One region of the Lysinibacillus sp. G4S2 genome, then DNA from elsewhere that is predicted to be linked to it. Evidence: a T-box and tRNA genes for the amino acid it is inferred to sense, from the RefSeq annotation. Region 1 holds a T-box; the other regions hold tRNA genes.
What was found. A T-box is a leader RNA that pairs with one kind of tRNA and senses whether it is charged. The one in region 1 lies ahead of QUF91_RS19740 (valine--tRNA ligase), so its partner is inferred to be a tRNA-Val.

Region 1 (9,945 bases):
GAAGTTTATCTAACATTTCTGAGGATAGTTCATTTTCCTCTTGGTATCCTTCGATGATTGCTTTTGTAATACTTCGCCCATATTCAACTATGTTACCTCCACCTACAAACGAATACTCCAACGCACTGTAAATTGGAACTGCTAAATCAAAAATATAAAAATGCTTCTCACAATCTTGAAAATCAACCATCGTCAAATTCGAATCATTATCAACCAAAATGTTTTCTAACCATAAATCGCCGTGTAACAATCCATAATTCGAATTATTTTTTGGTATTTTTTTTATAGATGATAAAACCTCTTTTGCAATATCTCTAATAGCACATTCTTCTTTAGGAATATATTTGAGAAAGGCATATTCTTCGTTATCATGCCAATCGTTGATATATCTAATTGGATGTATTTCTTCAAACTTCTTGGATATACGATGTAATTTACCCATTTGCCTACCTAATTCTTTTAATATTTCTGCATTCCATTCATTTCTTGGTAGATGTACACCAGGAGCCGATTTATAAAGAACAATTAAGACTTCTTTGTTTTCAAGAGTTATCTTTTCTATAGCCTTACCATTAATAGAAGCTATTGTTGGTGATACACCCAACCCTTCTTTAAATAAGAAATTCGTATAATTAACTTCTTCTAATTGTTCATCAAAACTTTTATAGTTTGTAATTCTTGCAAAGTAATCACCATCTTCTGCAATGCACCGAAACATCTCATCAGTTACTGATTCTACTTTAATTAAATCTACTGAATATATTGTGTTAAGTAGTTCAAGTATCTTTTGTACCAAAATTATTCACCCCTTCTTTAATTCTAATAACCTGCAAAAATCGTTAAGCTAACATATTCTATATTCGGAATAAAAATTTTAATAATCCTGCTCCGTTAGTTGTTGAATAATTGAATAATTAGTTGTTTGGAATAGTGTAACATATTTCCAAATGTTGGTGTAAAGAAGTGTGTAAGCTTATAAAGAAAGGTATGATGAAGTTGCGGTAGCGCATCAGTAAGCTGACGTGCATTGTTAAATCCCGCAGAACAGCTCTCAGAGGATTCGAGTATCGGATAGACTTATAACTTGTTTGCGTGGATTGCGCTCAGGTAGTCTGTGAAGGCATAACAAAAGACTTAATGTGTAATTTTACTAACAAGCCCTTGATTGATGTAGCTTTGGCTATTGTATTGATTGTCGAAAAGTTGATAAAAGCTCCAAATGATTATTAATTCACCTCTATTTTTTTCTGTTTCTTGTTATCAATAATTTTTAACAAAAAGAACAGTAGACTACAAGAAAAAACCATCGACATTATACCAGTAACCATACGCATTACAAAAGTATCATTAGGGAAACGGAATAAAATAAGTCCCAAACAATATATCCACGATATAACTGTAAATAATTTAAATAATATATTCATCATGAAATATTCTCCCTTAAAAGAAGTGCTTTTTCTTTACTAACTGAAAATTACGTCTATAGATAATCGTAACACAGTAAAGTTTGAGTTGGTAGATAAATGGTAAATTGTGACTAATTTATTGGAATCACAAATGATGAAATCAACAAAAGTTTCAAAAGTTTGGCACACTAAGAACAATTGACTTGAGCGTAAATTTCAGTGATTAAGTGGTGCATTTCAATGAGTAGCTATGTAAACTAAAAAAGTAGGGATTTTTTGTAATTAAGAAGCGGTATAGGGAGGTAAAAGAATGAGTCTAATAGTGAGAGAAGCATTAGTTTCTGATGCAGAAAAAATGTTGAAAATTCAACTGCAAGTTTTAACAGAACAGAAATATTTATTAACCACACTAGAAGAATTTAATCAAACTGTTGAAGAGCAAGAGAAATGGATTGAACAAAAACAGGTGAATGAACGTGATGTGATTTTCGTTGCTGAATTAGAAGGAGAAATAGTGGGGTGGTTAATGTTTCAATCGCCACCAAGAAAACGAATTTCCCATACAGGATCATTTGGGATGATGGTCGATTCCAACATAAGGGGTCAAGGAATAGGTACTTTATTGTTAACTAAGTTAATTGATTGGGCAACTGTTAATCCATTTATTGAGAAAGTTTGTTTAGGTGTTTTTTCAACAAATGAAAATGCCATTAAACTATATCAGAAAATGGGCTTTCTTGAAGAAGGTCGTAAAGTTAGAGAAGTAAAATTAGACAATGATGAATACATAGACGACATTTTGATGTATAGATTTGTAAAATAACTAACTATAACGGCGCATTTTGTATGGATTGGATAAATAGATATTAATTGTTTTTAGAGAGCTATAACGGCTCTCTTTTTTAGGATCTTCACCATTTATATACATGGTAAAATTTACCGAATGTCAATCACAACTTTTGGTGATGGGCCTTTTTTTATTGTTCTAAGTATTTTACGGACGTATCGGAAGTGCGTGTAATGGGCAATAGGAGCATGGTTACAAACTAGCATGCTAGAAGTATTTTCTGGCATGTTAGTTTTTTGTTGATAAAGTTATACAACATGCCTTCGTCTGCAATGTTTTTTTATTTTTACCCGTTAAAAGTTCATTGGAGTATCAATGAATGAAAATAATCGTTACTACTTGAAAAAATTTATTAAAATTATAACTTTCAGCATAGCCAAATTGTGGGCGAAATCGTATATAATATAGCTATTCGTAAAAGAAAGTAGTGAATTGATATGGCAACAGGCACACATATGGTCGAAGTACCCGTAGGAATTGAAAATGTATGGGATTTCGTCAGTGATATGGAAAAATGGGCGAAGCTTGTCCCAGGTTATAATGCACATGAAATGATTGATGAAAAACATTCAACATGGACGTTTAAAGGCAACGTTGGTGTTCTGAAAAAAACAGTACAAGTAGAGATTACTATTTTAGAATGGGCAGCGCCTTCAAAAGTAACATTCGAATTAAAAGGACTGTCTGATAACTTTTCTGGAAACGGTTATTTCCTTGCGGAAAGCATTGATGCAGAAAATACAAAAATGACAGGCTTCTTAGAAGTAACAGCAGGAGGATTAGCTGGTCCTGTTTTAAATCCAATCTTTAAGCCAATCGTACCAAAAGCAACACAAATGTTAACAGATCGTGTAGCAAATAAAATCAAATTGGTGAATGTATAATTACGCTGTTGAGACAACAGTAAAAAGGCATGCTAGAATTTTCTAGTATGCCTTTTTTAGGCTCTTCACCATAAAGTGGGTTGATTTTCGTTCCTGCCAGGCGCTTTCCTGGGGGCGTCAACTAAGCTTTTGTAAGTAATAAAATGTTAGTTATAAAGAAAGGTAGAAAAAATTTTTTCGTTATCATGTGGTGATTTTATTACGTAACCTATAGCATACTATCCTCCGAAGCTTCATATGATGCAAGGGGAGGGATTATTATCGAACACAAAACGTGGAATATGAGCGAAACTTTTAGTTTTCCTGGTTATGGCTATCCAATAGAAATAGCAGCTGTGCAAATTAAGCCGCGGTGGCAGACAATGCAGCTAGAAGATTCATTACGATTAATGGGTATTTATCACATCACCGCACATGTTCGCTTTGATTTTCGAGACATGCAAGTTTTCACGGGTAATGAAGAATTAGTACAAATCGATACACTTGATATTCAAGGAGATACTGGTTATTTTGAGTATGCAGTTCCTTTAAATGTAGATTTACCAAAAGATTCGACTATTGAAGATTTAATGGTAAAGGACATTAGACCTACACTGACTAATCAAATGTGTCAGCTTGAATGGACGGTTACAAGTATTTTTAATGAGCCTGAGCAAACATTTGAAAAAGCTCATGTATTAGAAGAACAGTCTGTCACTGCAAATGCCTTAGCTCGAATAGAGAAGGTTACACATGTAGAAGAAACCGCACAAGTAAAACAACCTGCAGCTGTAGTTGCTTCTATACAAGAGGAAAAATCAAAGGCTGTAGCATTTTCAGTACAAAAGGAAAAGTCTGAAGCTGTAGTAGCTTCAGCACAAAAGCCTAACTCAGTTGAGCAAAAAACAGTGTTGAGAGAATCCTCAAGTCATATTGTAGTCCGTGAATCTAGCTCATGGCATGAAGTTCCATCAATGATTTGGGATTTAACAGAAGAATATACACCACTAAAGGTACGTGTTTCAAAGAATATCATTCAATAGTAAATAGCATAGAAGTAGCAGAAGCAATAGGATGATGAAATCGCCGGATGTTGGAATGATGATGACACGTATAAATTGAAAAGCACAAATTGGCACAATAATCGCTCTGCAATAAAAACGAACTTGTCGTAGCCATGGTGGTAAAAGCCAAGGATTATACTTACGGCGTCGTCGCATTTGAATTTTCACTTCCTTTTCTATTTATCTTCATTCAGTAGAAGATTCCTACCTCTGAAGGTGTTAGATGATTGCGGGTGTGGTTCCTTTTCAGTGGGTGTCTAACACCTACTGAAATAGAGGAACTCAGTTTAAGAACGCCACGTCCTGTGGTAATTTCTCTGTATCGAAAGCGTAATGCAAACGTAGCGTCAGCAACAACAAATGTTTTCTGTGCGAAAGCGAAGCGACAGCAACAAATGTTTTCTGTAGCGAAAGCGAAGCGTCAGCTACAATTACACCAAGGAGAAATTGATTTTGAATTACTTCTAAAAAATGACTAAACCACTTGAAAATCTGTACGATTCTGCGGTACAATGTGAAAAAGTCAAATATAGATGCTATGACAGGGAAGAGTAAATTAGTCGTACATTTTAAGAGAGGAAACGGTAGCTGAGAAGTTTCTATATGTACCTAATTGAATGTAGCCCTCGAGCAGCTTTAGTGAACTAACAGTAGTTAAAGCCGGTTAAACACCGTTACCGAATTGAGAGCCAGTAGTAAAAGGCTTAAGCAAGTAGTGTATTCTATTTCTTGATGAAATGTGTGTATAGTGACCGCTTAACTCGCCTCTGCTGGAATTAAAGGTGGTACCGCGAATTTAAACTCCTTCGTCCTTTTTGACGTTAGGAGTTTTTTTTATTTTCATTAAATCTTCTGGTAAATGTGCCTCAGTATGAGACATAAAAACAGAATGATTGGTACGATCTCATACCGATAAAATTAATAAGTCAACAGGAGGAGTCAAAATGACAGAAAACATTTCAATGCCTACAAAATATGATCCACAGTCCATTGAAGCGGGTCGTTATGAATGGTGGTTACAAGGAAAATTTTTCGAGGCGCAGCCTACTAGTGAAAAGGAACCTTATTCAATCGTTATTCCACCACCGAATGTAACAGGTAGACTACATCTTGGCCATGCTTGGGATACAACATTACAAGATATTTTAATTCGTATGAAGCGCATGCAAGGTTATGATGCACTTTGGTTACCAGGAATGGACCATGCAGGTATTGCGACACAAGCAAAAGTAGAAGCCAAACTACGAGAAGATAATATTACACGTTATGATTTAGGTCGTGAAAAATTCCTCGAAAAAACATGGGAATGGAAAGAAGAGTATGCTGGGCATATTCGTGATCAATGGGCGAAGCTTGGTCTTGGATTAGATTATTCTCGCGAGCGTTTCACACTTGATGAAGGTCTTTCTGATGCAGTTAAAACGGTTTTCGTACAATTATATGAAAAAGGCTTAATCTATCGTGGTGAGCGTATTATTAACTGGGACCCTGCTGCAAAAACAGCATTATCAGATATTGAAGTTATTTATCAAGATGTTCAAGGTGCTTTCTATCACATGAAATACCCATTAGCTGATGGCTCAGGATATGTGGAAGTAGCGACTACACGTCCTGAAACAATGCTAGGTGACTCTGGGGTAGCTGTTCACCCGAAAGATGAGCGCTATCAACACCTAATCGGTAAAACAGTGATTTTACCAATTGTTGGTCGTGAAATTCCTATCGTAGCAGATGACTACGTAGATATGGAATTTGGTACTGGGGTTGTAAAAATGACACCAGCACACGATCCTAATGACTTTGAGGTTGGTAACCGCCACAACCTTGAGCGCATTCTTGTTATGAATGAAGATGGTACAATGAACGAGCTTGCTGGCAAGTATAACGGGTTGGATCGCTTTGAATGCCGTAAGCAAATCGTAGCTGATTTACAAGAAGCAGGTGTGCTTATTCGTATTGAAGAACATACACATTCAGTAGGTCACTCTGAACGTTCTGGTGCTGTTGTAGAGCCATATCTTTCAGCACAATGGTTCGTTAAAATGCAACCACTTGCTGATGCTTCACTTACCCTTCAACAAGATGAGGAAGGAAAAGTAAACTTCGTACCGTCTCGTTTTGAAAACACATATTCTCGCTGGATGGAAAATATCCGTGACTGGTGTATCTCTCGTCAGTTATGGTGGGGTCATCAAATTCCTGCTTGGTATCACAATGAAACAGGTGAAATTTACGTAGGAACAGAAGCACCAGCAGATGCAGAAAATTGGACGCAAGATGAAGACGTATTAGATACATGGTTCTCGTCAGCGCTATGGCCATTTTCAACAATGGGTTGGCCAGATGAGACAAATGAAGAATATAAACGTTACTATCCAACAAGTACACTTGTAACTGGCTATGATATTATTTTCTTCTGGGTATCTCGAATGATTTTCCAAGGTCTTGAATTTACAGGTCAGCGCCCATTCAAAGATGTACTAATTCACGGTTTAGTACGTGATGGTGAAGGACGCAAGATGAGTAAATCACTTGGTAATGGCGTAGACCCTATGGACGTTATTGATCAGTATGGTGCCGATTCATTACGTTACTTCTTAGCTACTGGGTCTTCACCTGGTCAAGATTTACGCTATACAACCGAAAAAGTAGAATCCGTATGGAACTTTGCAAATAAGATTTGGAATGCGTCTCGATTCGCTTTAATGAATATGGAAGGTATGACATATGATGAAATCGACTTAACTGGTGAAAAATCAGTTGCCGATAAATGGATTCTAACTCGCTTAAATGAAACAATTGAACGTGTAACATCTCTCGCAGAACGCTACGAGTTTGGCGAAGTTGGCCGCGAACTTTATAATTTCATTTGGGATGATTTCTGTTCTTGGTATATTGAAATGGCTAAATTACCGTTAAATGGTGATGATGAAGCAGCTAAGAAAACGACTCGTTCTATATTAGCTTATGTTTTAGATCAAACGATGCGTCTATTACATCCATTCATGCCGTTCATTACGGAAGAAATCTGGCAGCACTTACCTCATGAAGGTGAATCAATCACAGTGGCAGCATGGCCAACTGTACGCACGGATCTTCATTTTGCAGAGGAAGCAGACAATATGAAGCTCCTAATGGATATTATACGTTCAGTACGTAATATTCGTGCGGAAGTTAATACACCAATGAGCAAAAAAGTGCCGTTATATATTTCAGCGAAGGATGCAGCAACGGTTACAGTACTTAATGCAAATAAAGCATATTTAGAAAAATTCTGTAATCCAGAGTCACTAACAATTGGCGAAGGCTTAGAGGCTCCTGGTCAGTCGATGACAGCAGTAGTAACTGGAGCTGAGCTATTCCTACCACTTGTTGGACTTATTAACTTAGACGAAGAAATTGCTCGTCTTGAAAAAGAATTAGAAAAATGGGCAAAAGAAGTGAAGCTTGTTACTGGTAAGTTATCGAATGAGAAATTCGTATCCAAAGCTCCAGAAGCCTTAGTTAATGCAGAGCGTGAAAAATTAGCCGATTACGAAAGTAAACATGCGGTTGTATTAAAACGTTTAGAAGAACTAAAAAATATGTAAGTTTGAGACAGCGGATGGCGATAAAGTCATCCGTTGTTTTTTTGTTCTAAACTATATAAATTACCTTCCGAAGACTTTGTAATGGAGCTATTTATTCCTATTTAAGATTTTGTGAATAACATAATTCGTTGTTGATGTTTTATAGTGGTCTAATAGTAAGCCCATGCTATAATGATAGTAATAAAAAAGGGGTGATACCTGATGAATCGAAAAGCAATGCGAAGAATTCCATTAGAAAAGTTTTTTGATTTGAAGGTTGATTTTGCCTTCAAGCAAATGTTCGGAAATGAAAAGAATAAAAAAATTACAGTTGTTTTTTTGAATGCGGTACTTAAACTTACAGGACGAGACACTATTAAAGAAGTAACATTCCTTAAACATGAATTGGGCGGTGAATATCAGGACGATAAACAATCCCGACTAGATATTCTTGTGAAAACACAAAATGGTGACTTCATCAATGTGGAAATTCAACTGTCTAATCAGCATGATATGACAAAAAGAACATTATATTATTGGGCAAAAATGTATGAGTCGCAACTAGTTAGAGGGATGGGCTATAGTGAGTTACGCCCAACAATCACAATCAATATTTGCAATTTCACAATGTTTAAAGACAACAAAAATTATCACAATACTTTTCATCTATATGAAGACACAACATTATCAAGACTAATGCCAGAAGAAGATGTGATGGAAATTCACTTTATAGAGATAAACAAGTTTATTTCGCTTTGGTATGAAGGAAAGTTGAATGCTCTTGAGGACCTATTAATTCGATGGTTGTTATTACTTGGTATGGTCGATGGTCGTAATAAGAAAGTATATGCAGAGATATATCGTGAATTGGAGGAGTTAGCGATGAAGGATGAAAACTTACGTGCAGCATTTGATACATGGGAAGAAATCAGTCAATCCCCTGAAACAATTCTTGCTTATCAATCTCGCTTAAAGTATATCCTAGATGAAGAAGCCCGTTATATTGATGGAATAAACAAGGGAAGAGAGCAAGGGAAAGCAGAGGGAATGAAAGAAGGACTAGAGCAAGGACTAGAACAAGGATTAGAGCAAGGACTAGAACAAGGATTAGAGCAAGGACTAGAACAAGGACTAGAACAAGGGCGTAAACAAGAGCAAATAGAGTTAGTGAAAAAATTGCTGCAACGACATGAAACGGTTGAAGAAATAATGGATTTATTAGGCTTATCGAGAGAAGAAATTGAGAGAATAAAAAGTCTAAATTTACCTCTAGAATAAGCATTTAAAACCATTAAAAGAAAATTAGTAAGTATAAATATGGTGAAAGTAAATTTCTTATCTATCGTTTTTTTCATAAAATTGATGCTACCTGATGCTCGGACGTTAGGTAGTTTTTTATGTTAAGAAATGGACGAGATTAGATGTAGCCATCGCCAATACTATTTTTATGTATGATTATTATAAAAGGTTTACACCGCTTAAAACATATAGCATAGATGGAAAAGGTTTTTATTTTACGATGTTTAAAGATAAAAAAGCGTATCATAGTACTTATCATCTACATGAAGACACAACATTATCAAGACTAATGCCAGAAGAAGATGTGATGGAAATTCACTTTATAGAGATAAACAAGTTTATTTCGCTTTGGTATGAAGAAAAGTTGAATGCTCTCGATGATATATTAATTCGATGGTTGTTATTACTTGGTATGGTCGATGGTCGTAATAAGAAAGTATATGCAGAGATATATCGTGAATTGGAGGAGTTAGCGATGGAGGATGAAAACTTACGTGCAGCATTTGATACATGGGAAGAAATCAGTCAATCCCCTGAAACAATTCTTGCTTATCAATCTCGTTTAAAGTATATCCTAGATGAAGAAGCTCGCTACATTGATGGAATCAATAAGGGAAGAGAACAAGGAAAAACAGAGGGAATAAAAGAAGGACTAGAGCAAGGGCGTAAAAAAGAGCAAATAGAGTTAGTGAAAAAATTGCTGCAACGACATGAAACGGTTGAAGAAATAATGGATTTATTAGGCTTATCGAGAGAAGAAATTGAAAGAATAAAGGATCTAGATTTACCGCAAGATTAACACATATAAAGCATGACTGAATATTTTGTCTATTCACTTTTCGTAATAAAACTTTCATGAGTTTCCGAACTCCCAACCCAACGATGAAAAGTTTTTTT
Region 2 (9,945 bases), 3.7 Mb from region 1:
GTCATTGGAAACTGGGGGACTTGAGTGCAGAAGAGGAAAGTGGAATTCCAAGTGTAGCGGTGAAATGCGTAGAGATTTGGAGGAACACCAGTGGCGAAGGCGACTTTCTGGTCTGTAACTGACGCTGAGGCGCGAAAGCGTGGGGAGCAAACAGGATTAGATACCCTGGTAGTCCACGCCGTAAACGATGAGTGCTAAGTGTTAGGGGGTTTCCGCCCCTTAGTGCTGCAGCTAACGCATTAAGCACTCCGCCTGGGGAGTACGGTCGCAAGACTGAAACTCAAAGGAATTGACGGGGGCCCGCACAAGCGGTGGAGCATGTGGTTTAATTCGAAGCAACGCGAAGAACCTTACCAGGTCTTGACATCCCGTTGACCACTGTAGAGATATGGTTTTCCCTTCGGGGACAACGGTGACAGGTGGTGCATGGTTGTCGTCAGCTCGTGTCGTGAGATGTTGGGTTAAGTCCCGCAACGAGCGCAACCCTTGATCTTAGTTGCCATCATTTAGTTGGGCACTCTAAGGTGACTGCCGGTGACAAACCGGAGGAAGGTGGGGATGACGTCAAATCATCATGCCCCTTATGACCTGGGCTACACACGTGCTACAATGGACGATACAAACGGTTGCCAACTCGCGAGAGGGAGCTAATCCGATAAAGTCGTTCTCAGTTCGGATTGTAGGCTGCAACTCGCCTACATGAAGCCGGAATCGCTAGTAATCGCGGATCAGCATGCCGCGGTGAATACGTTCCCGGGCCTTGTACACACCGCCCGTCACACCACGAGAGTTTGTAACACCCGAAGTCGGTGGGGTAACCTTTTGGAGCCAGCCGCCGAAGGTGGGATAGATGATTGGGGTGAAGTCGTAACAAGGTAGCCGTATCGGAAGGTGCGGCTGGATCACCTCCTTTCTAAGGATATTTTCGGAATACAAACCTAGGGTTTGTAAGATTACGTTTTGCGTTCAGTTTTGAAGGTTCATTCTTACGAATGAAACACTTCAAAACTTGTTCTTTGAAAACTGGATAAAACGACATTGAAATTGTAACAAACACATTAATTTTTTAAGTTTTTTTATAGGCTTAATAACTTGGTTAAGTTATTAAGGGCGCACGGCGAATGCCTTGGCACTAGGAGCCGAAGAAGGACGGCACTAACACCGATATGCTTCGGGGAGCTGTAAGTGAGCTTTGATCCGGAGATTTCCGAATGGGGGAACCCACTACGTTTAATCGCGTAGTATCTTGACGTGAATTCATAGCGTCTTGAAGGCAGACCCAGGGAACTGAAACATCTAAGTACCTGGAGGAAGAGAAAGAAAAATCGATTCCCTGAGTAGCGGCGAGCGAAACGGGAAGAGCCCAAACCAAGAGGCTTGCCTCTTGGGGTTGTAGGACACTCTATACGGAGTTACAAAAGAGCGAGTTAGATGAAGCGACTTGGAAAGGTCCGCCAGAGCAGGTAAAAGCCCTGTAGTCGAAAGTTCGTTCTCTCCTGAGTGGATCCTGAGTACGGCGGAACACGTGAAATTCCGTCGGAATCCGGGAGGACCATCTCCCAAGGCTAAATACTACCTAGTGACCGATAGTGAACCAGTACCGTGAGGGAAAGGTGAAAAGCACCCCGGAAGGGGAGTGAAAGAGATCCTGAAACCGTGTGCCTACAAGTAGTTAGAGCCCGTTAATGGGTGATAGCGTGCCTTTTGTAGAATGAACCGGCGAGTTACGATTACGTGCGAGGTTAAGCTTTAGAAGGCGGAGCCGCAGCGAAAGCGAGTCTGAATAGGGCGAATTAGTACGTGGTCGTAGACCCGAAACCAGGTGATCTACCCATGTCCAGGGTGAAGGTGAGGTAACACTTACTGGAGGCCCGAACCCACGCACGTTGAAAAGTGCGGGGATGAGGTGTGGGTAGCGGAGAAATTCCAATCGAACTTGGAGATAGCTGGTTCTCTCCGAAATAGCTTTAGGGCTAGCCTCGTGATGAGAATACTGGAGGTAGAGCACTGTTTGGACTAGGGGGCCATCCCGGTTTACCGAATTCAGACAAACTCCGAATGCCAGATATTTATACACGGGAGTCAGACTGCGAGTGATAAGATCCGTAGTCAAAAGGGAAACAGCCCAGACCACCAGCTAAGGTCCCAAAGTAATCGTTAAGTGGAAAAGGATGTGGCGTTGCACAGACAACCAGGATGTTGGCTTAGAAGCAGCCATCATTTAAAGAGTGCGTAATAGCTCACTGGTCGAGTGACGCTGCGCCGAAAATGTATCGGGGCTAAACGATTCACCGAAGCTGTGGATTGACATCTATGATGTCAGTGGTAGGAGAGCGTTCTAAGTGCGTTGAAGTCAGATCGGAAGGACTGGTGGAGCGCTTAGAAGTGAGAATGCCGGTATGAGTAGCGAAAGACGGGTGAGAATCCCGTCCACCGTATGACTAAGGTTTCCTGAGGAAGGCTCGTCCGCTCAGGGTTAGTCGGGACCTAAGCCGAGGCCGATAGGCGTAGGCGATGGACAACAGGTTGATATTCCTGTACCACCTCCTCACCGTTTGAGAAATGGGGGGACGCAGTAGGATAGGGTAAGCGCGCCGTTGGTTGTGCGCGTCCAAGCAGTAAGGCGTGTGTGTAGGCAAATCCGCACACTGTAACGTTGAGCTGTGATGGCGAGTCCGTATGGACGAAGTTCCTGATTTCACACTGCCAAGAAAAGCCTCTATCGAGGTGAGAGGTGCCCGTACCGCAAACCGACACAGGTAGTCGAGGAGAGAATCCTAAGGTGTGCGAGAGAACTCTCGTTAAGGAACTCGGCAAAATGACCCCGTAACTTCGGGAGAAGGGGTGCTCTTGAGCGTGCAAGCGCATGAGAGCCGCAGTGAATAGGCCCAGGCGACTGTTTAGCAAAAACACAGGTCTCTGCAAAACCGTAAGGTGACGTATAGGGGCTGACGCCTGCCCGGTGCTGGAAGGTTAAGAGGAGTGGTTAGCGCAAGCGAAGCTGCGAATTGAAGCCCCAGTAAACGGCGGCCGTAACTATAACGGTCCTAAGGTAGCGAAATTCCTTGTCGGGTAAGTTCCGACCCGCACGAAAGGCGTAACGATCTGGGCACTGTCTCAACGAGAGACTCGGTGAAATTATAGTACCTGTGAAGATGCAGGTTACCCGCGACAGGACGGAAAGACCCCGTGGAGCTTTACTGTAGCCTGATATTGAATTTTGGTACAACTTGTACAGGATAGGTAGGAGCCAGAGATCTCGGAGCGCCAGCTTCGAAGGAGGCGTCGGTGGGATACTACCCTGGTTGTATTGAAATTCTAACCCATGCCCCTTAGCGGGGTAGGAGACAGTGTCAGGCGGACAGTTTGACTGGGGCGGTCGCCTCCTAAAAGGTAACGGAGGCGCCCAAAGGTTCCCTCAGAATGGTTGGAAATCATTCGTAGAGTGTAAAGGCACAAGGGAGCTTGACTGCGAGACCTACAAGTCGAGCAGGGTCGAAAGACGGGCTTAGTGATCCGGTGGTTCCGCATGGAAGGGCCATCGCTCAACGGATAAAAGCTACCCCGGGGATAACAGGCTTATCTCCCCCAAGAGTCCACATCGACGGGGAGGTTTGGCACCTCGATGTCGGCTCATCGCATCCTGGGGCTGTAGTCGGTCCCAAGGGTTGGGCTGTTCGCCCATTAAAGCGGTACGCGAGCTGGGTTCAGAACGTCGTGAGACAGTTCGGTCCCTATCCGTCGTGGGCGTAGGAAATTTGAGAGGAGCTGTCCTTAGTACGAGAGGACCGGGATGGACACACCGCTGGTGTACCAGTTGTCTTGCCAAAGGCATCGCTGGGTAGCTATGTGTGGACGGGATAAGTGCTGAAAGCATCTAAGCATGAAGCCCCCCTCAAGATGAGATTTCCCATTACGCAAGTAAGTAAGATCCCTCAAAGACGATGAGGTAGATAGGTTCGAGGTGGAAGTGTGGTGACACATGGAGCTGACGAATACTAATCGATCGAGGACTTAACCACAATGTTTGAAACATTCAATGCACGTTTATCCAGTTTTGAAAGAACAAGAAAGTTTTAAAAAAAGCTTGCAATTATAACGAAATATGTTATAATAAATCTTGTCTTTAAAATAGTCTAGTGATGATGGCAAAGAGGTCACACCCGTTCCCATACCGAACACGGAAGTTAAGCTCTTTAGCGCCGATGGTAGTTGGGGGCTTCCCCCTGTGAGAGTAGGACATCGCTAGGCATAATACCCAGGAGGATTAGCTCAGCTGGGAGAGCACCTGCCTTACAAGCAGGGGGTCGGCGGTTCGAGCCCGTCATCCTCCACCATTTGCCGGTGTAGCTCAGTTGGTAGAGCAACTGACTTGTAATCAGTAGGTCGTGGGTTCGACTCCTATCGCCGGCACCATAGTTTTGAGCCATTAGCTCAGTTGGTAGAGCATCTGACTTTTAATCAGAGGGTCGAAGGTTCGAGTCCTTCATGGCTCACCATTTAAATTGCCAACAAAATATGCGGGTGTGGCGGAATTGGCAGACGCACTAGACTTAGGATCTAGCGCCGCAAGGCGTGGGGGTTCGACTCCCTTCACCCGCACCATATTTTAAATTTAATAATTGCCAGGATAAATAAATCTTATGCACATGCGGAAGTAGTTCAGTGGTAGAACACCACCTTGCCAAGGTGGGGGTCGCGAGTTCGAACCTCGTCTTCCGCTCCAAATGTGCCGGGGTGGCGGAACTGGCAGACGCACAGGACTTAAAATCCTGCGGTAGGTGACTACCGTGCCGGTTCGATTCCGGCCCTCGGCACCATTTTATTTTAATAATTAGCGCCCGTAGCTCAATTGGATAGAGCGTCTGACTACGGATCAGAAGGTTATGGGTTCGACTCCTGTCGGGCGCGCCAATATAACAAACGGGAAGTAGCTCAGCTTGGTAGAGCACTTGGTTTGGGACCAAGGGGTCGCAGGTTCGAATCCTGTCTTCCCGACCATTTCCTAAAAATAATATTAACTATGGGGCCTTAGCTCAGCTGGGAGAGCGCCTGCCTTGCACGCAGGAGGTCAGCGGTTCGATCCCGCTAGGCTCCACCATTTAACTTTAATGAACCTTGAAAACTGAACAAGCAAAACGTAATCAATAAAGTTTTTAGTAGCTAACCTTGAGTTAGTGAACAAAACAAAATTTTGGACATCAAACATGATGCCAGCAAAACAATTTGAGCTAATCAAATTTCTTTTTATGGAGAGTTTGATCCTGGCTCAGGACGAACGCTGGCGGCGTGCCTAATACATGCAAGTCGAGCGAACAGAGAAGGAGCTTGCTCCTTTGACGTTAGCGGCGGACGGGTGAGTAACACGTGGGCAACCTACCTTATAGTTTGGGATAACTCCGGGAAACCGGGGCTAATACCGAATAATCTGTTTTACCTCATGGTGAAACACTGAAAGACGGTTTCGGCTGTCGCTATAAGATGGGCCCGCGGCGCATTAGCTAGTTGGTGAGGTAACGGCTCACCAAGGCGACGATGCGTAGCCGACCTGAGAGGGTGATCGGCCACACTGGGACTGAGACACGGCCCAGACTCCTACGGGAGGCAGCAGTAGGGAATCTTCCACAATGGGCGAAAGCCTGATGGAGCAACGCCGCGTGAGTGAAGAAGGTTTTCGGATCGTAAAACTCTGTTGTAAGGGAAGAACAAGTACAGTAGTAACTGGCTGTACCTTGACGGTACCTTATTAGAAAGCCACGGCTAACTACGTGCCAGCAGCCGCGGTAATACGTAGGTGGCAAGCGTTGTCCGGAATTATTGGGCGTAAAGCGCGCGCAGGCGGTCCTTTAAGTCTGATGTGAAAGCCCACGGCTCAACCGTGGAGGGTCATTGGAAACTGGGGGACTTGAGTGCAGAAGAGGAAAGTGGAATTCCAAGTGTAGCGGTGAAATGCGTAGAGATTTGGAGGAACACCAGTGGCGAAGGCGACTTTCTGGTCTGTAACTGACGCTGAGGCGCGAAAGCGTGGGGAGCAAACAGGATTAGATACCCTGGTAGTCCACGCCGTAAACGATGAGTGCTAAGTGTTAGGGGGTTTCCGCCCCTTAGTGCTGCAGCTAACGCATTAAGCACTCCGCCTGGGGAGTACGGTCGCAAGACTGAAACTCAAAGGAATTGACGGGGGCCCGCACAAGCGGTGGAGCATGTGGTTTAATTCGAAGCAACGCGAAGAACCTTACCAGGTCTTGACATCCCGTTGACCACTGTAGAGATATGGTTTTCCCTTCGGGGACAACGGTGACAGGTGGTGCATGGTTGTCGTCAGCTCGTGTCGTGAGATGTTGGGTTAAGTCCCGCAACGAGCGCAACCCTTGATCTTAGTTGCCATCATTTAGTTGGGCACTCTAAGGTGACTGCCGGTGACAAACCGGAGGAAGGTGGGGATGACGTCAAATCATCATGCCCCTTATGACCTGGGCTACACACGTGCTACAATGGACGATACAAACGGTTGCCAACTCGCGAGAGGGAGCTAATCCGATAAAGTCGTTCTCAGTTCGGATTGTAGGCTGCAACTCGCCTACATGAAGCCGGAATCGCTAGTAATCGCGGATCAGCATGCCGCGGTGAATACGTTCCCGGGCCTTGTACACACCGCCCGTCACACCACGAGAGTTTGTAACACCCGAAGTCGGTGGGGTAACCTTTTGGAGCCAGCCGCCGAAGGTGGGATAGATGATTGGGGTGAAGTCGTAACAAGGTAGCCGTATCGGAAGGTGCGGCTGGATCACCTCCTTTCTAAGGATATTTTCGGAATACAAACCTAGGGTTTGTAAGATTACGTTTTGCGTTCAGTTTTGAAGGTTTATGACTAAATATAAAACTTCTAAGAGGGCCTATAGCTCAGCTGGTTAGAGCGCACGCCTGATAAGCGTGAGGTCGATGGTTCGAGTCCATTTAGGCCCACCATATATACCTCTTGGGGCCTTAGCTCAGCTGGGAGAGCGCCTGCCTTGCACGCAGGAGGTCAGCGGTTCGATCCCGCTAGGCTCCACCATTTTTTTGTTCTTTGAAAACTGGATAAAACGACATTGAAATTGTAACAAACACATTTATTTTTAAGTTTTTTATAGGCTTAATAACTTGGTTAAGTTATTAAGGGCGCACGGCGAATGCCTTGGCACTAGGAGCCGAAGAAGGACGGCACTAACACCGATATGCTTCGGGGAGCTGTAAGTGAGCTTTGATCCGGAGATTTCCGAATGGGGGAACCCACTACGTTTAATCGCGTAGTATCTTGACGTGAATTCATAGCGTCTTGAAGGCAGACCCAGGGAACTGAAACATCTAAGTACCTGGAGGAAGAGAAAGAAAAATCGATTCCCTGAGTAGCGGCGAGCGAAACGGGAAGAGCCCAAACCAAGAGGCTTGCCTCTTGGGGTTGTAGGACACTCTATACGGAGTTACAAAAGAGCGAGTTAGATGAAGCGACTTGGAAAGGTCCGCCAGAGCAGGTAAAAGCCCTGTAGTCGAAAGTTCGTTCTCTCCTGAGTGGATCCTGAGTACGGCGGAACACGTGAAATTCCGTCGGAATCCGGGAGGACCATCTCCCAAGGCTAAATACTACCTAGTGACCGATAGTGAACCAGTACCGTGAGGGAAAGGTGAAAAGCACCCCGGAAGGGGAGTGAAAGAGATCCTGAAACCGTGTGCCTACAAGTAGTTAGAGCCCGTTAATGGGTGATAGCGTGCCTTTTGTAGAATGAACCGGCGAGTTACGATTACGTGCGAGGTTAAGCTTTAGAAGGCGGAGCCGCAGCGAAAGCGAGTCTGAATAGGGCGAATTAGTACGTGGTCGTAGACCCGAAACCAGGTGATCTACCCATGTCCAGGGTGAAGGTGAGGTAACACTTACTGGAGGCCCGAACCCACGCACGTTGAAAAGTGCGGGGATGAGGTGTGGGTAGCGGAGAAATTCCAATCGAACTTGGAGATAGCTGGTTCTCTCCGAAATAGCTTTAGGGCTAGCCTCGTGATGAGAATACTGGAGGTAGAGCACTGTTTGGACTAGGGGGCCATCCCGGTTTACCGAATTCAGACAAACTCCGAATGCCAGATATTTATACACGGGAGTCAGACTGCGAGTGATAAGATCCGTAGTCAAAAGGGAAACAGCCCAGACCACCAGCTAAGGTCCCAAAGTAATCGTTAAGTGGAAAAGGATGTGGCGTTGCACAGACAACCAGGATGTTGGCTTAGAAGCAGCCATCATTTAAAGAGTGCGTAATAGCTCACTGGTCGAGTGACGCTGCGCCGAAAATGTATCGGGGCTAAACGATTCACCGAAGCTGTGGATTGACATCTATGATGTCAGTGGTAGGAGAGCGTTCTAAGTGCGTTGAAGTCAGATCGGAAGGACTGGTGGAGCGCTTAGAAGTGAGAATGCCGGTATGAGTAGCGAAAGACGGGTGAGAATCCCGTCCACCGTATGACTAAGGTTTCCTGAGGAAGGCTCGTCCGCTCAGGGTTAGTCGGGACCTAAGCCGAGGCCGATAGGCGTAGGCGATGGACAACAGGTTGATATTCCTGTACCACCTCCTCACCGTTTGAGAAATGGGGGGACGCAGTAGGATAGGGTAAGCGCGCCGTTGGTTGTGCGCGTCCAAGCAGTAAGGCGTGTGTGTAGGCAAATCCGCACACTGTAACGTTGAGCTGTGATGGCGAGTCCGTATGGACGAAGTTCCTGATTTCACACTGCCAAGAAAAGCCTCTATCGAGGTGAGAGGTGCCCGTACCGCAAACCGACACAGGTAGTCGAGGAGAGAATCCTAAGGTGTGCGAGAGAACTCTCGTTAAGGAACTCGGCAAAATGACCCCGTAACTTCGGGAGAAGGGGTGCTCTTGAGCGTGCAAGCGCATGAGAGCCGCAGTGAATAGGCCCAGGCGACTGTTTAGCAAAAACACAGGTCTCTGCAAAACCGTAAGGTGACGTATAGGGGCTGACGCCTGCCCGGTGCTGGAAGGTTAAGAGGAGTGGTTAGCGCAAGCGAAGCTGCGAATTGAAGCCCCAGTAAACGGCGGCCGTAACTATAACGGTCCTAAGGTAGCGAAATTCCTTGTCGGGTAAGTTCCGACCCGCACGAAAGGCGTAACGATCTGGGCACTGTCTCAACGAGAGACTCGGTGAAATTATAGTACCTGTGAAGATGCAGGTTACCCGCGACAGGACGGAAAGACCCCGTGGAGCTTTACTGTAGCCTGATATTGAATTTTGGTACAACTTGTACAGGATAGGTAGGAGCCAGAGATCTCGGAGCGCCAGCTTCGAAGGAGGCGTCGGTGGGATACTACCCTGGTTGTATTGAAATTCTAACCCATGCCCCTTAGCGGGGTAGGAGACAGTGTCAGGCGGACAGTTTGACTGGGGCGGTCGCCTCCTAAAAGGTAACGGAGGCGCCCAAAGGTTCCCTCAGAATGGTTGGAAATCATTCGTAGAGTGTAAAGGCACAAGGGAGCTTGACTGCGAGACCTACAAGTCGAGCAGGGTCGAAAGACGGGCTTAGTGATCCGGTGGTTCCGCATGGAAGGGCCATCGCTCAACGGATAAAAGCTACCCCGGGGATAACAGGCTTATCTCCCCCAAGAGTCCACATCGACGGGGAGGTTTGGCACCTCGATGTCGGCTCATCGCATCCTGGGGCTGTAGTCGGTCCCAAGGGTTGGGCTGTTCGCCCATTAAAGCGGTACGCGAGCTGGGTTCAGAACGTCGTGAGACAGTTCGGTCCCTATCCGTCGTGGGCGTAGGAAATTTGAGAGGAGCTGTCCTTAGTACGAGAGGACCGGGATGGACACACCGCTGGTGTACCAGTTGTCTTGCCAAAGGCATCGCTGGGTAGCTATGTGTGGACGGGATAAGTGCTGAAAGCATCTAAGCATGAAGCCCCC
Region 3 (9,945 bases), 1.4 Mb from region 1:
GTCGGAATCCGGGAGGACCATCTCCCAAGGCTAAATACTACCTAGTGACCGATAGTGAACCAGTACCGTGAGGGAAAGGTGAAAAGCACCCCGGAAGGGGAGTGAAAGAGATCCTGAAACCGTGTGCCTACAAGTAGTTAGAGCCCGTTAATGGGTGATAGCGTGCCTTTTGTAGAATGAACCGGCGAGTTACGATTACGTGCGAGGTTAAGCTTTAGAAGGCGGAGCCGCAGCGAAAGCGAGTCTGAATAGGGCGAATTAGTACGTGGTCGTAGACCCGAAACCAGGTGATCTACCCATGTCCAGGGTGAAGGTGAGGTAACACTTACTGGAGGCCCGAACCCACGCACGTTGAAAAGTGCGGGGATGAGGTGTGGGTAGCGGAGAAATTCCAATCGAACTTGGAGATAGCTGGTTCTCTCCGAAATAGCTTTAGGGCTAGCCTCGTGATGAGAATACTGGAGGTAGAGCACTGTTTGGACTAGGGGGCCATCCCGGTTTACCGAATTCAGACAAACTCCGAATGCCAGATATTTATACACGGGAGTCAGACTGCGAGTGATAAGATCCGTAGTCAAAAGGGAAACAGCCCAGACCACCAGCTAAGGTCCCAAAGTAATCGTTAAGTGGAAAAGGATGTGGCGTTGCACAGACAACCAGGATGTTGGCTTAGAAGCAGCCATCATTTAAAGAGTGCGTAATAGCTCACTGGTCGAGTGACGCTGCGCCGAAAATGTATCGGGGCTAAACGATTCACCGAAGCTGTGGATTGACATCTATGATGTCAGTGGTAGGAGAGCGTTCTAAGTGCGTTGAAGTCAGATCGGAAGGACTGGTGGAGCGCTTAGAAGTGAGAATGCCGGTATGAGTAGCGAAAGACGGGTGAGAATCCCGTCCACCGTATGACTAAGGTTTCCTGAGGAAGGCTCGTCCGCTCAGGGTTAGTCGGGACCTAAGCCGAGGCCGATAGGCGTAGGCGATGGACAACAGGTTGATATTCCTGTACCACCTCCTCACCGTTTGAGAAATGGGGGGACGCAGTAGGATAGGGTAAGCGCGCCGTTGGTTGTGCGCGTCCAAGCAGTAAGGCGTGTGTGTAGGCAAATCCGCACACTGTAACGTTGAGCTGTGATGGCGAGTCCGTATGGACGAAGTTCCTGATTTCACACTGCCAAGAAAAGCCTCTATCGAGGTGAGAGGTGCCCGTACCGCAAACCGACACAGGTAGTCGAGGAGAGAATCCTAAGGTGTGCGAGAGAACTCTCGTTAAGGAACTCGGCAAAATGACCCCGTAACTTCGGGAGAAGGGGTGCTCTTGAGCGTGCAAGCGCATGAGAGCCGCAGTGAATAGGCCCAGGCGACTGTTTAGCAAAAACACAGGTCTCTGCAAAACCGTAAGGTGACGTATAGGGGCTGACGCCTGCCCGGTGCTGGAAGGTTAAGAGGAGTGGTTAGCGCAAGCGAAGCTGCGAATTGAAGCCCCAGTAAACGGCGGCCGTAACTATAACGGTCCTAAGGTAGCGAAATTCCTTGTCGGGTAAGTTCCGACCCGCACGAAAGGCGTAACGATCTGGGCACTGTCTCAACGAGAGACTCGGTGAAATTATAGTACCTGTGAAGATGCAGGTTACCCGCGACAGGACGGAAAGACCCCGTGGAGCTTTACTGTAGCCTGATATTGAATTTTGGTACAACTTGTACAGGATAGGTAGGAGCCAGAGATCTCGGAGCGCCAGCTTCGAAGGAGGCGTCGGTGGGATACTACCCTGGTTGTATTGAAATTCTAACCCATGCCCCTTAGCGGGGTAGGAGACAGTGTCAGGCGGACAGTTTGACTGGGGCGGTCGCCTCCTAAAAGGTAACGGAGGCGCCCAAAGGTTCCCTCAGAATGGTTGGAAATCATTCGTAGAGTGTAAAGGCACAAGGGAGCTTGACTGCGAGACCTACAAGTCGAGCAGGGTCGAAAGACGGGCTTAGTGATCCGGTGGTTCCGCATGGAAGGGCCATCGCTCAACGGATAAAAGCTACCCCGGGGATAACAGGCTTATCTCCCCCAAGAGTCCACATCGACGGGGAGGTTTGGCACCTCGATGTCGGCTCATCGCATCCTGGGGCTGTAGTCGGTCCCAAGGGTTGGGCTGTTCGCCCATTAAAGCGGTACGCGAGCTGGGTTCAGAACGTCGTGAGACAGTTCGGTCCCTATCCGTCGTGGGCGTAGGAAATTTGAGAGGAGCTGTCCTTAGTACGAGAGGACCGGGATGGACACACCGCTGGTGTACCAGTTGTCTTGCCAAAGGCATCGCTGGGTAGCTATGTGTGGACGGGATAAGTGCTGAAAGCATCTAAGCATGAAGCCCCCCTCAAGATGAGATTTCCCATTACGCAAGTAAGTAAGATCCCTCAAAGACGATGAGGTAGATAGGTTCGAGGTGGAAGTGTGGTGACACATGGAGCTGACGAATACTAATCGATCGAGGACTTAACCACAATGTTTGAAACATTCAATGCACCGTTTATCCAGTTTTGAAAGAATAATTCTTCTTTCATCAAGGGTTTCAAGATACGAGTAGTTCGAGGAAGAGATGGAGAGAGGGAAGGAGCGTACTCAAGTACGTGACTGACTGAACGACAGAAGCTGACGAAGAAATACGACGTATATTGAAAGCCGAAAATAGTCTAGTGATGATGGCAAAGAGGTCACACCCGTTCCCATACCGAACACGGAAGTTAAGCTCTTTAGCGCCGATGGTAGTTGGGGGCTTCCCCCTGTGAGAGTAGGACATCGCTAGGCGCAAAAAGTCGCTGCTGATAAACTCAGTAGTGGCTTTTTTTTGTCTTCATTCAGCAAATCTTTTCTGTGCGAAAGCTAAGCGACTGCAACAAATGTTTTTAACGAAAGCAATAGGGGAACTTATTTTAAAGAATAGCAAAGTGTAAATAGTAATATATATAAAAGACATTTCAACCGAGTAATGATCGATGAAATGTCTTTTTTTATTATATTTTATACAGTTGCTGCTCGTAGGTCTATACGACGAATCTTGCCAGACGTTGTTTTTGGTAGTTCATCGATAAAGACGATACTACGAGGATATTTATAAGGTGCTGTTAATGCTTTAACGTGCTCCTGTAGCTCTTTTGTTAACTCGTCTTCATCTCGATCTCTGAAGCTTTCTCGCAAGATGACGAAGGCTTTAACTATATTTCCTCTAATTTCATCTGGTGCTGCAACAACAGCACATTCTTGTACAGCTTCATGTTTATTTAAAGCATCCTCTACCTCAAATGGACCAATTGTATAGCCTGATGAAATAATAATGTCATCTCCTCGACCTTCAAACCAGAAGTAACCGTCTTCATCACATTTTGCTTGGTCACCAGTAATATACCAATCGCCACGGAAGGCAGCTTGTGTACGTTCAGGTTCGCGGTAGTACTCTTTAAATAGAGCAGGAGATGTTTTGTGTACAGCAATATCTCCGACTTCTCCAATCGGTACCTCGTTACTTTCATGATCTATAATACGCACAATATTGCCTGGGGTAGGAACACCCATTGATCCCGGACGTAATTCGATATTTTCAAGTGTGCCGATTAATAAAGTATTTTCCGTTTGGCCATAGCCATCGCGCACTTTAAGACCAAAGTTGTTCTTAAATGTTTCGATGACAGGTCGATTTAATGGTTCACCAGCAGAAACGGCACTACGTAGAGATGATAGATTATAGTCTTTTAAATTATCAATCTTCGCCATAATTCGATATTCAGTTGGCGTACAGCATAATACATTGACCTTCTCATCTTGAATCAATTGAAGGTATGTTTTTGCATCGAATCCTCCGTGATAGACAAATGCAGTTGCACCCAACATAATAGTAGATAAGAATGGGCTCCAAATCCATTTTTGCCACCCTGGAGCTGCTGTAGCCCATACTAAATCACCTTCGCGTACACAAAGCCATTTAGAAGCGGCTGTTCTAATATGTGCATATCCCCAACCGTGCGAATGAACAGCTCCTTTTGGTTTGCCAGTCGTGCCAGATGTATAAGAAAGAAATGCCATATCATCTCGTTTTGTGGCAGCTGCTGTAAATGTATCTGGCTGTGTACTAGCCAATTCATCTAAAGATGTCCAATCGCCTGTAGCAGTACCAATGATCAATTTATTATTTAAAGCCTCTACTGAAGAAGTAATACGATCAACTTCACTAGTGAACGCTTCATAGGCAATTACGGCTCTTGCAGAAGAGTGCTCCATACGATATTCTAAATCACTTGCACGTAACATTTCTGAACATGAAATAGGAACAATACCAGCCTTTAGACAGCCAAGGAAGACAAAGTAAGCCTCAGGCAGACGTGGAATAATAACTAATACGCGATCTCCTTTTTGAAGCCCCTTCTTCGTAAAGGCATGCGCGTATTGATTCATTTTTTGTACAAGCTCAACATAGGAAATTGTTCGGCGCTCTTGTTGAGTATTTAGCCATCGTATTGCTTGACGATTACTATCTTGAGAAAATTTCTCCAATTCCTCTGTAATATTATAAAATTCTGGTGCAATTAAATCATTTGTTACCATGTGAACATTCCTCCCCCAAATAAATCTAATAGAAAATTCATAAAACTATTTCTATTTTAACAATTACAATAATATACAGCAAGAATATTTTGTACATAAGACAGAAATATTAGATTAAATAGAGAACTATTATCGTATTAGTTAATGTATAGGAAAACTTCGACAAAAAATATAAAAAATTTCATGAAAAGTATTGCATAATTTATAATGGTTGCTATAATAATAAATGTACTTGAGAGGTTTTAAAAACCAAATTGAATACTATTGTTCCGAAGTAGCTCAGTTGGTAGTAGCACCTGACTGTTAATCAGGTTGTCGCAGGTTCGAGTCCTGCCTTCGGAGCCATTTTTTTGCCCATTTTTAAGTTGAAGTTATACATATAAAAAGTTACAAAAAAGTGTTGCAATAATAAGCAAATAGTGTTACAATAAATCTTGTCTTGTTTGAGACGTTAATAGATGGCCCCTTGGTCAAGTGGTTAAGACACCGCCCTTTCACGGCGGTAACACGGGTTCGAATCCCGTAGGGGTCACCATTTTAAAAACTTTGTAGTAATGCAAAGGCTTAAAAAGAATATAAACTGTTAAGAAATACACACCTGTTTCTATGGAGGATTAGCTCAGCTGGGAGAGCATCTGCCTTACAAGCAGAGGGTCGGCGGTTCGAGCCCGTCATCCTCCACCATAATGTGTTATTTCGGAGGGGTAGCGAAGTGGCTAAACGCGGCGGACTGTAAATCCGCTCCTTAGGGTTCGGCGGTTCGAATCCGTCCCCCTCCACCAGTTTTTATAAATGATTGGGGTATAGCCAAGCGGTAAGGCAACGGATTTTGATTCCGTCATGCCTAGGTTCGAATCCTAGTACCCCAGCCATTTTTCTTTTATGAGCCATTAGCTCAGTTGGTAGAGCATCTGACTTTTAATCAGAGGGTCGAAGGTTCGAGTCCTTCATGGCTCACTTTTTTATAAAATAATACATATTCAAAAGTGTTACATTAACTACAGATACTAATCTCTTGCTGAAAACAGCAGGAGATTTTTTTATGTCTTTTTTCTGGCTCTTCACCGAAATATGTGCTTGACTGCACATTCCGCTCCGCTTTGCTCGGAATGCGACCAGGGGACTCGCGTTCCGCAGCTTCATATACCTTCATACCATTTAAATTGTATAAATATGCAGAAAGTTGTTAGGTTGAGCCAAGGTGGATATAGGCTTTACAATAGTCTTACAACTTAAAGGGGGTATGAAAAAATGAATAAACTAAATATTTCTATTATTGGTGTGCCAACTGATTATGGACAAACACGTAGAGGAGTCGATATGGGGCCAAGTGCTATCCGCTATGCAGGTGTAGTAGAACGCTTGGGAGCAATTGGTCATGAAGTACATGATCAAGGGGATATACGTGTTAGTCAGAAACAAGAGGGCACTATTGTCGATAAACAACTACTGAATTTAGAGGAAGTAATTGATGTAAGTACATTATTAGCAAATAATGTAAATAAAGCGGTGGAACAGAAGAAGTTTCCACTTGTATTTGGTGGTGATCATAGTATTGCTATTGGAACGCTTGCAGGGCTTGGGGAGCATTACAAAAACTTAGGCGTTATTTGGTTTGATGCGCATGCTGACTTAAATACACCTGAAACGACACCGTCTGGTAATATACATGGGATGCCGTTAGCTGTTAGCATTGGACTAGGTCATGAACGCTTAGTGCAAATTCGTAATTATGCACCGAAAATTAAACCTGAAAACGTCATTATTATTGGGGCACGTTCTGTAGATCCAGGTGAGCGTGAATTGATTCGTCAGCAAGGAATCAAGGTGTACTCAATGCACGAGGTAGATCGTCTTGGTATGACGCGTGTAATGGAAGATGCTCTTTCCTATTTAAGAGAGCGCAATGTAGATGGTCTGCATTTATCACTCGATCTAGATGGGTTAGATCCACTGTATACTCCAGGGGTGGGGACACCTGTACCTGGTGGTATTACGTATCGAGAAAGTCATTTAGCGATGGAAATGATTCAGGAGTCAGGTATGCTAACATCTGCAGAATTTGTTGAGGTTAATCCAATTTTAGATGAAAAGAATAGAACAGCAGATGTTGCCGTTGCATTAATGGGTTCTTTATTTGGTGAAACACTAGTTTAAAGAAATTTAACAAAAATTTGCCTATTGCCACAATGTATAAAAATTTTTTGATATAATTAATAATAAAATGAAACTTTTCTTATAAATGGGTCGTATAGTATAAGACAGTTGTAAAGGTGGAGAAATCAACACAATGGATGCGTTAGTAAACAAGAAAATAAAACAAGTGCTTAAAGGCGATCAAAACGCATTTGCCGATATTGTGAGTCTCTATCAGCACAAACTGTACCAAGTATGCTATAGGATGTTATCGAACAAGCAAGAATCTGAGGATATTGCACAGGAAGCGTTTGTTCGTGCCTATATGAACTTGCATACTTTTGATCAGAAAAGAAAATTTTCGACGTGGCTTTATCGCATAGCGACAAACCTCTGCATAGACCGTATTCGGAAGAAAAAGCCGGATTACTATTTAGATGCGGAAGTAGCTGGTACAGAGGGGCTTGATATGTATTCGCAAATCGCAGCAGATGACCAGCTACCAGAGGAACAGGTAGAGCAAATGGAGCTACAAGATCGAATTCAATATGAGATTGGATGTTTGCCGGATAAATATCGTTCGGTTATAGTATTGAAATATATTGAAGAATTATCTTTGCAGGAAATTAGTGAGATTTTAGATATGCCTCTTGGAACGGTGAAAACGAGAATTCACCGCGGACGTGAAGCATTACGTAAGCAATTAAACAATCTGTAGGAGGGGAAGCGTCATGAATACTTGTCCAGAGCATATAATAGACTATATGCATGATTATTTAGATGGTGACATTAGTCGTGAGCATGAGCAAGAGTTAAAACAACATTTGCACACATGCAGTGATTGTAAACAATTGATGCAGGAATTGAGTGAAACAATCGCCTTTGTGAAGAGTGCTTCCCATATTACAGCACCTCCGCATTTTGAAGCAGCCGTGATGGCTCGTTTACCGAAACCCAAAAGTCGTGTAGGCATGCAAAAATGGATTCGCCGGCATCCGTTCTTTGTGGCAGCAGCAGTTTTTTGTTTATTCATGAGTGCAACTTTACTTGGTACTTTCATGGATGACCAGCATTTCTCCGTGACTAAACAACCAAACCTAGTTGTTGAAGGACAGACGGTTATTGTGCCGGAGGGGGAAGTTGTCAAAGGCGACATTGTTGTTAAAAATGGTGATTTAATTGTTGAAGGTGAAGTGGATGGCAATGTCACAGTTATTAACGGACAATATATGGCATCTTCAGCAGTTGTTTCAGGTAAAATAGAGGAAATTGACGAAGCATTCGAATGGCTCTGGTATACGATCAAAAATTCAGTAAAGGATGCCATGACATTCGATGAGAAACAAGCAACTAAATAACACTCTATACGTCCTAAAAGATAGTGCACGTGAGAGGCTGAAAGGTCTACTCTTTTGAGTAGACTTTTTATTTGAAAAAAGTTACATTTGTTAAGAATGTGCTATACTTAAATGTGTATGGATTCGCAATGAAAAGTGGGGGATGCCACATGCAAATTATCGAACAATTCGCTGATTTAACACCCGTGAATATTGTTATTAACTTCATAGATGTACTGCTTGTTTGGTACGTTGTTTACAAAATTTTAACCCTCATTAAAGGTACGAAGGCTGTCCAATTATTAAAAGGAATTTTCGTAATTATTATTGCGCGTATCGCTACTGATTATTTAGGGTTACAAACATTAGGTTGGATGCTAAAGCAAGTTATCGAGTTCGGTTTCTTGGCGATTATTATCATATTCCAACCTGAGATAAGACGTGGTCTTGAACAAATTGGTCGAGGAAAGCTATTCCAACGTTCAACTAGTCAAGAGGAGGAAGAGCAAACGAGACTTATTGAGGCCATGAAGAAATCTGTTAGTTATATGGCCAAACGTCGTATTGGGGCGTTAATTTCTATTGAGAAAGAAACTGGTCTAAATGAATATATCGAAACAGGTATAAGTCTAGATGCTGATATCTCATCTGAGTTACTGATCAACATCTTTATACCTAATACACCACTTCATGATGGAGCGGTTATTATGCAGAAAGATAAAGTAGCGGCAGCAGCTTGTTATTTACCGCTTTCTGAAAGCCCGTTTATCTCCAAAGAGCTTGGGACACGCCACCGTGCCGCACTTGGCTTAAGTGAAGTGACAGATGCTATTACTATTGTCGTATCAGAGGAAACTGGCGCCATTAGTATTTCACTGAATGGTAATCTACATCGAAATCTTTCTCTAGAGGAATTCGAAGAACTGTTACGTAAAATGTGGTTCGGAGCAGTGCAAGAATCAAATGCATCCTCTAAGTTGACTTGGAGGGGGAAAAAGAATGGATAAAATGATGGATAGCCCTCGGGTGTTAAGAATCATCGCATTATTTCTAGCTATTTTGCTATTTTTCTCCGTACGTACTGAATCGTCTTCTTCAAATAAAACAATAATAAATGAGCAAACAGCGGTAATTCGCGATGTACCAGTAGATGTTTTTTATGATGATCAGAACCTCATTGTTACTGGCATACCAAAGACCGTGGATGTTACGATAAAAGGTCCGTTGCCACTTGTTATACAAGCACAGACAGCGAAGGATTTCTCCGTATTCGCAGATTTAAGTAAATTACTAATTGGTGAACATAACGTAGAGCTGAAGTACGAGAATATTTCTGATAAGTTGCAAGTTACATTAGACCCAGCGACTGTAAAGGTAAATATTGAGGAAAAGGTCACGCAGGAATTTCGTGTTGACCCTGAGATGAATCAACGTTTAATTGAAGAAGGCTATATATTAAAGGGCATGACTGCTAATCCAGCTACGGTGTATGTTACAGGTGCCAAAAGTATTATTAAAAATATTAGCTCTGTAAAAGCTACTGTAACGGGTGAGCAAGGCCTGAAAGAACCGTTCTCACAGGAAGCGACAGTTAAAGTACTAGATCGTGATTTAAATAAGTTAGATGTGAAGATTGAACCAGAAACGGTGAAGGTACAAGTAGATATTGGAGCATACAGTAGAGAGTTGCCTGTTGTGCTTAAGGAAGTAGGGAAAGCGGCGGATGGTATTACCGTCAATAAATTAACATTTAGTCCTACAATGGTGAAAGTGTATGGTAGAAAATCTATCTTAGATGCTTTAACGGCAATACCAATAGAGGTGGATCTATCAAAAATTACAGAATCAAAAACTTATGAATTTGATGTGAAATTACCAAAAGGTGTGACA

Region 2: it has a tRNA-Val gene. The T-box ahead of QUF91_RS19740 (valine--tRNA ligase) is inferred to sense a tRNA for this amino acid. The anticodon was not compared.
Region 3: it has a tRNA-Val gene. The T-box ahead of QUF91_RS19740 (valine--tRNA ligase) is inferred to sense a tRNA for this amino acid. The anticodon was not compared.

Annotation. Positions count from the first base shown of each region.
Region 1 covers NZ_JAUCFJ010000002.1:3,865,293-3,875,237, reverse strand. Annotated here, with positions in the region: gene QUF91_RS19770 (phosphotransferase enzyme family protein) at 1-802, opposite strand, end outside; gene QUF91_RS19765 (GNAT family N-acetyltransferase) at 1,717-2,229, shown strand; gene QUF91_RS19760 (SRPBCC family protein) at 2,691-3,137, shown strand; gene QUF91_RS19755 (valyl-tRNA synthetase) at 3,419-4,159, shown strand; gene QUF91_RS19745 (hypothetical protein) at 4,408-4,659, shown strand; T-box leader at 4,710-4,997, shown strand; gene QUF91_RS19740 (valine--tRNA ligase) at 5,125-7,770, shown strand; gene QUF91_RS19735 (Rpn family recombination-promoting nuclease/putative transposase) at 7,972-9,027, shown strand; gene QUF91_RS19730 (Rpn family recombination-promoting nuclease/putative transposase) at 9,269-9,847, shown strand.
Region 2 covers NZ_JAUCFJ010000002.1:121,045-130,989, forward strand. Annotated here, with positions in the region: rRNA gene QUF91_RS00930 (16S ribosomal RNA) at 1-913, shown strand, start outside; rRNA gene QUF91_RS00935 (23S ribosomal RNA) at 1,095-4,022, shown strand; rRNA gene rrf (5S ribosomal RNA) at 4,136-4,251, shown strand; tRNA gene QUF91_RS00945 (tRNA-Val) at 4,262-4,337, shown strand; tRNA gene QUF91_RS00950 (tRNA-Thr) at 4,341-4,416, shown strand; tRNA gene QUF91_RS00955 (tRNA-Lys) at 4,424-4,499, shown strand; tRNA gene QUF91_RS00960 (tRNA-Leu) at 4,521-4,605, shown strand; tRNA gene QUF91_RS00965 (tRNA-Gly) at 4,652-4,726, shown strand; tRNA gene QUF91_RS00970 (tRNA-Leu) at 4,732-4,820, shown strand; tRNA gene QUF91_RS00975 (tRNA-Arg) at 4,838-4,914, shown strand; tRNA gene QUF91_RS00980 (tRNA-Pro) at 4,925-5,001, shown strand; tRNA gene QUF91_RS00985 (tRNA-Ala) at 5,026-5,101, shown strand; rRNA gene QUF91_RS00990 (16S ribosomal RNA) at 5,247-6,798, shown strand; tRNA gene QUF91_RS00995 (tRNA-Ile) at 6,893-6,969, shown strand; tRNA gene QUF91_RS01000 (tRNA-Ala) at 6,982-7,057, shown strand; rRNA gene QUF91_RS01005 (23S ribosomal RNA) at 7,146-9,945, shown strand, end outside.
Region 3 covers NZ_JAUCFJ010000002.1:5,266,454-5,276,398, reverse strand. Annotated here, with positions in the region: rRNA gene QUF91_RS26880 (23S ribosomal RNA) at 1-2,487, shown strand, start outside; rRNA gene rrf (5S ribosomal RNA) at 2,676-2,791, shown strand; gene mbcS (acyl-CoA synthetase MbcS) at 3,005-4,582, opposite strand; tRNA gene QUF91_RS26865 (tRNA-Asn) at 4,851-4,927, shown strand; tRNA gene QUF91_RS26860 (tRNA-Glu) at 5,043-5,117, shown strand; tRNA gene QUF91_RS26855 (tRNA-Val) at 5,191-5,266, shown strand; tRNA gene QUF91_RS26850 (tRNA-Tyr) at 5,281-5,364, shown strand; tRNA gene QUF91_RS26845 (tRNA-Gln) at 5,380-5,454, shown strand; tRNA gene QUF91_RS26840 (tRNA-Lys) at 5,467-5,539, shown strand; gene rocF (arginase) at 5,834-6,739, shown strand; gene sigW (RNA polymerase sigma factor SigW) at 6,873-7,436, shown strand; gene QUF91_RS26825 (anti-sigma factor family protein) at 7,450-8,076, shown strand; gene cdaA (diadenylate cyclase CdaA) at 8,226-9,062, shown strand; gene QUF91_RS26815 (CdaR family protein) at 9,055-9,945, shown strand, end outside.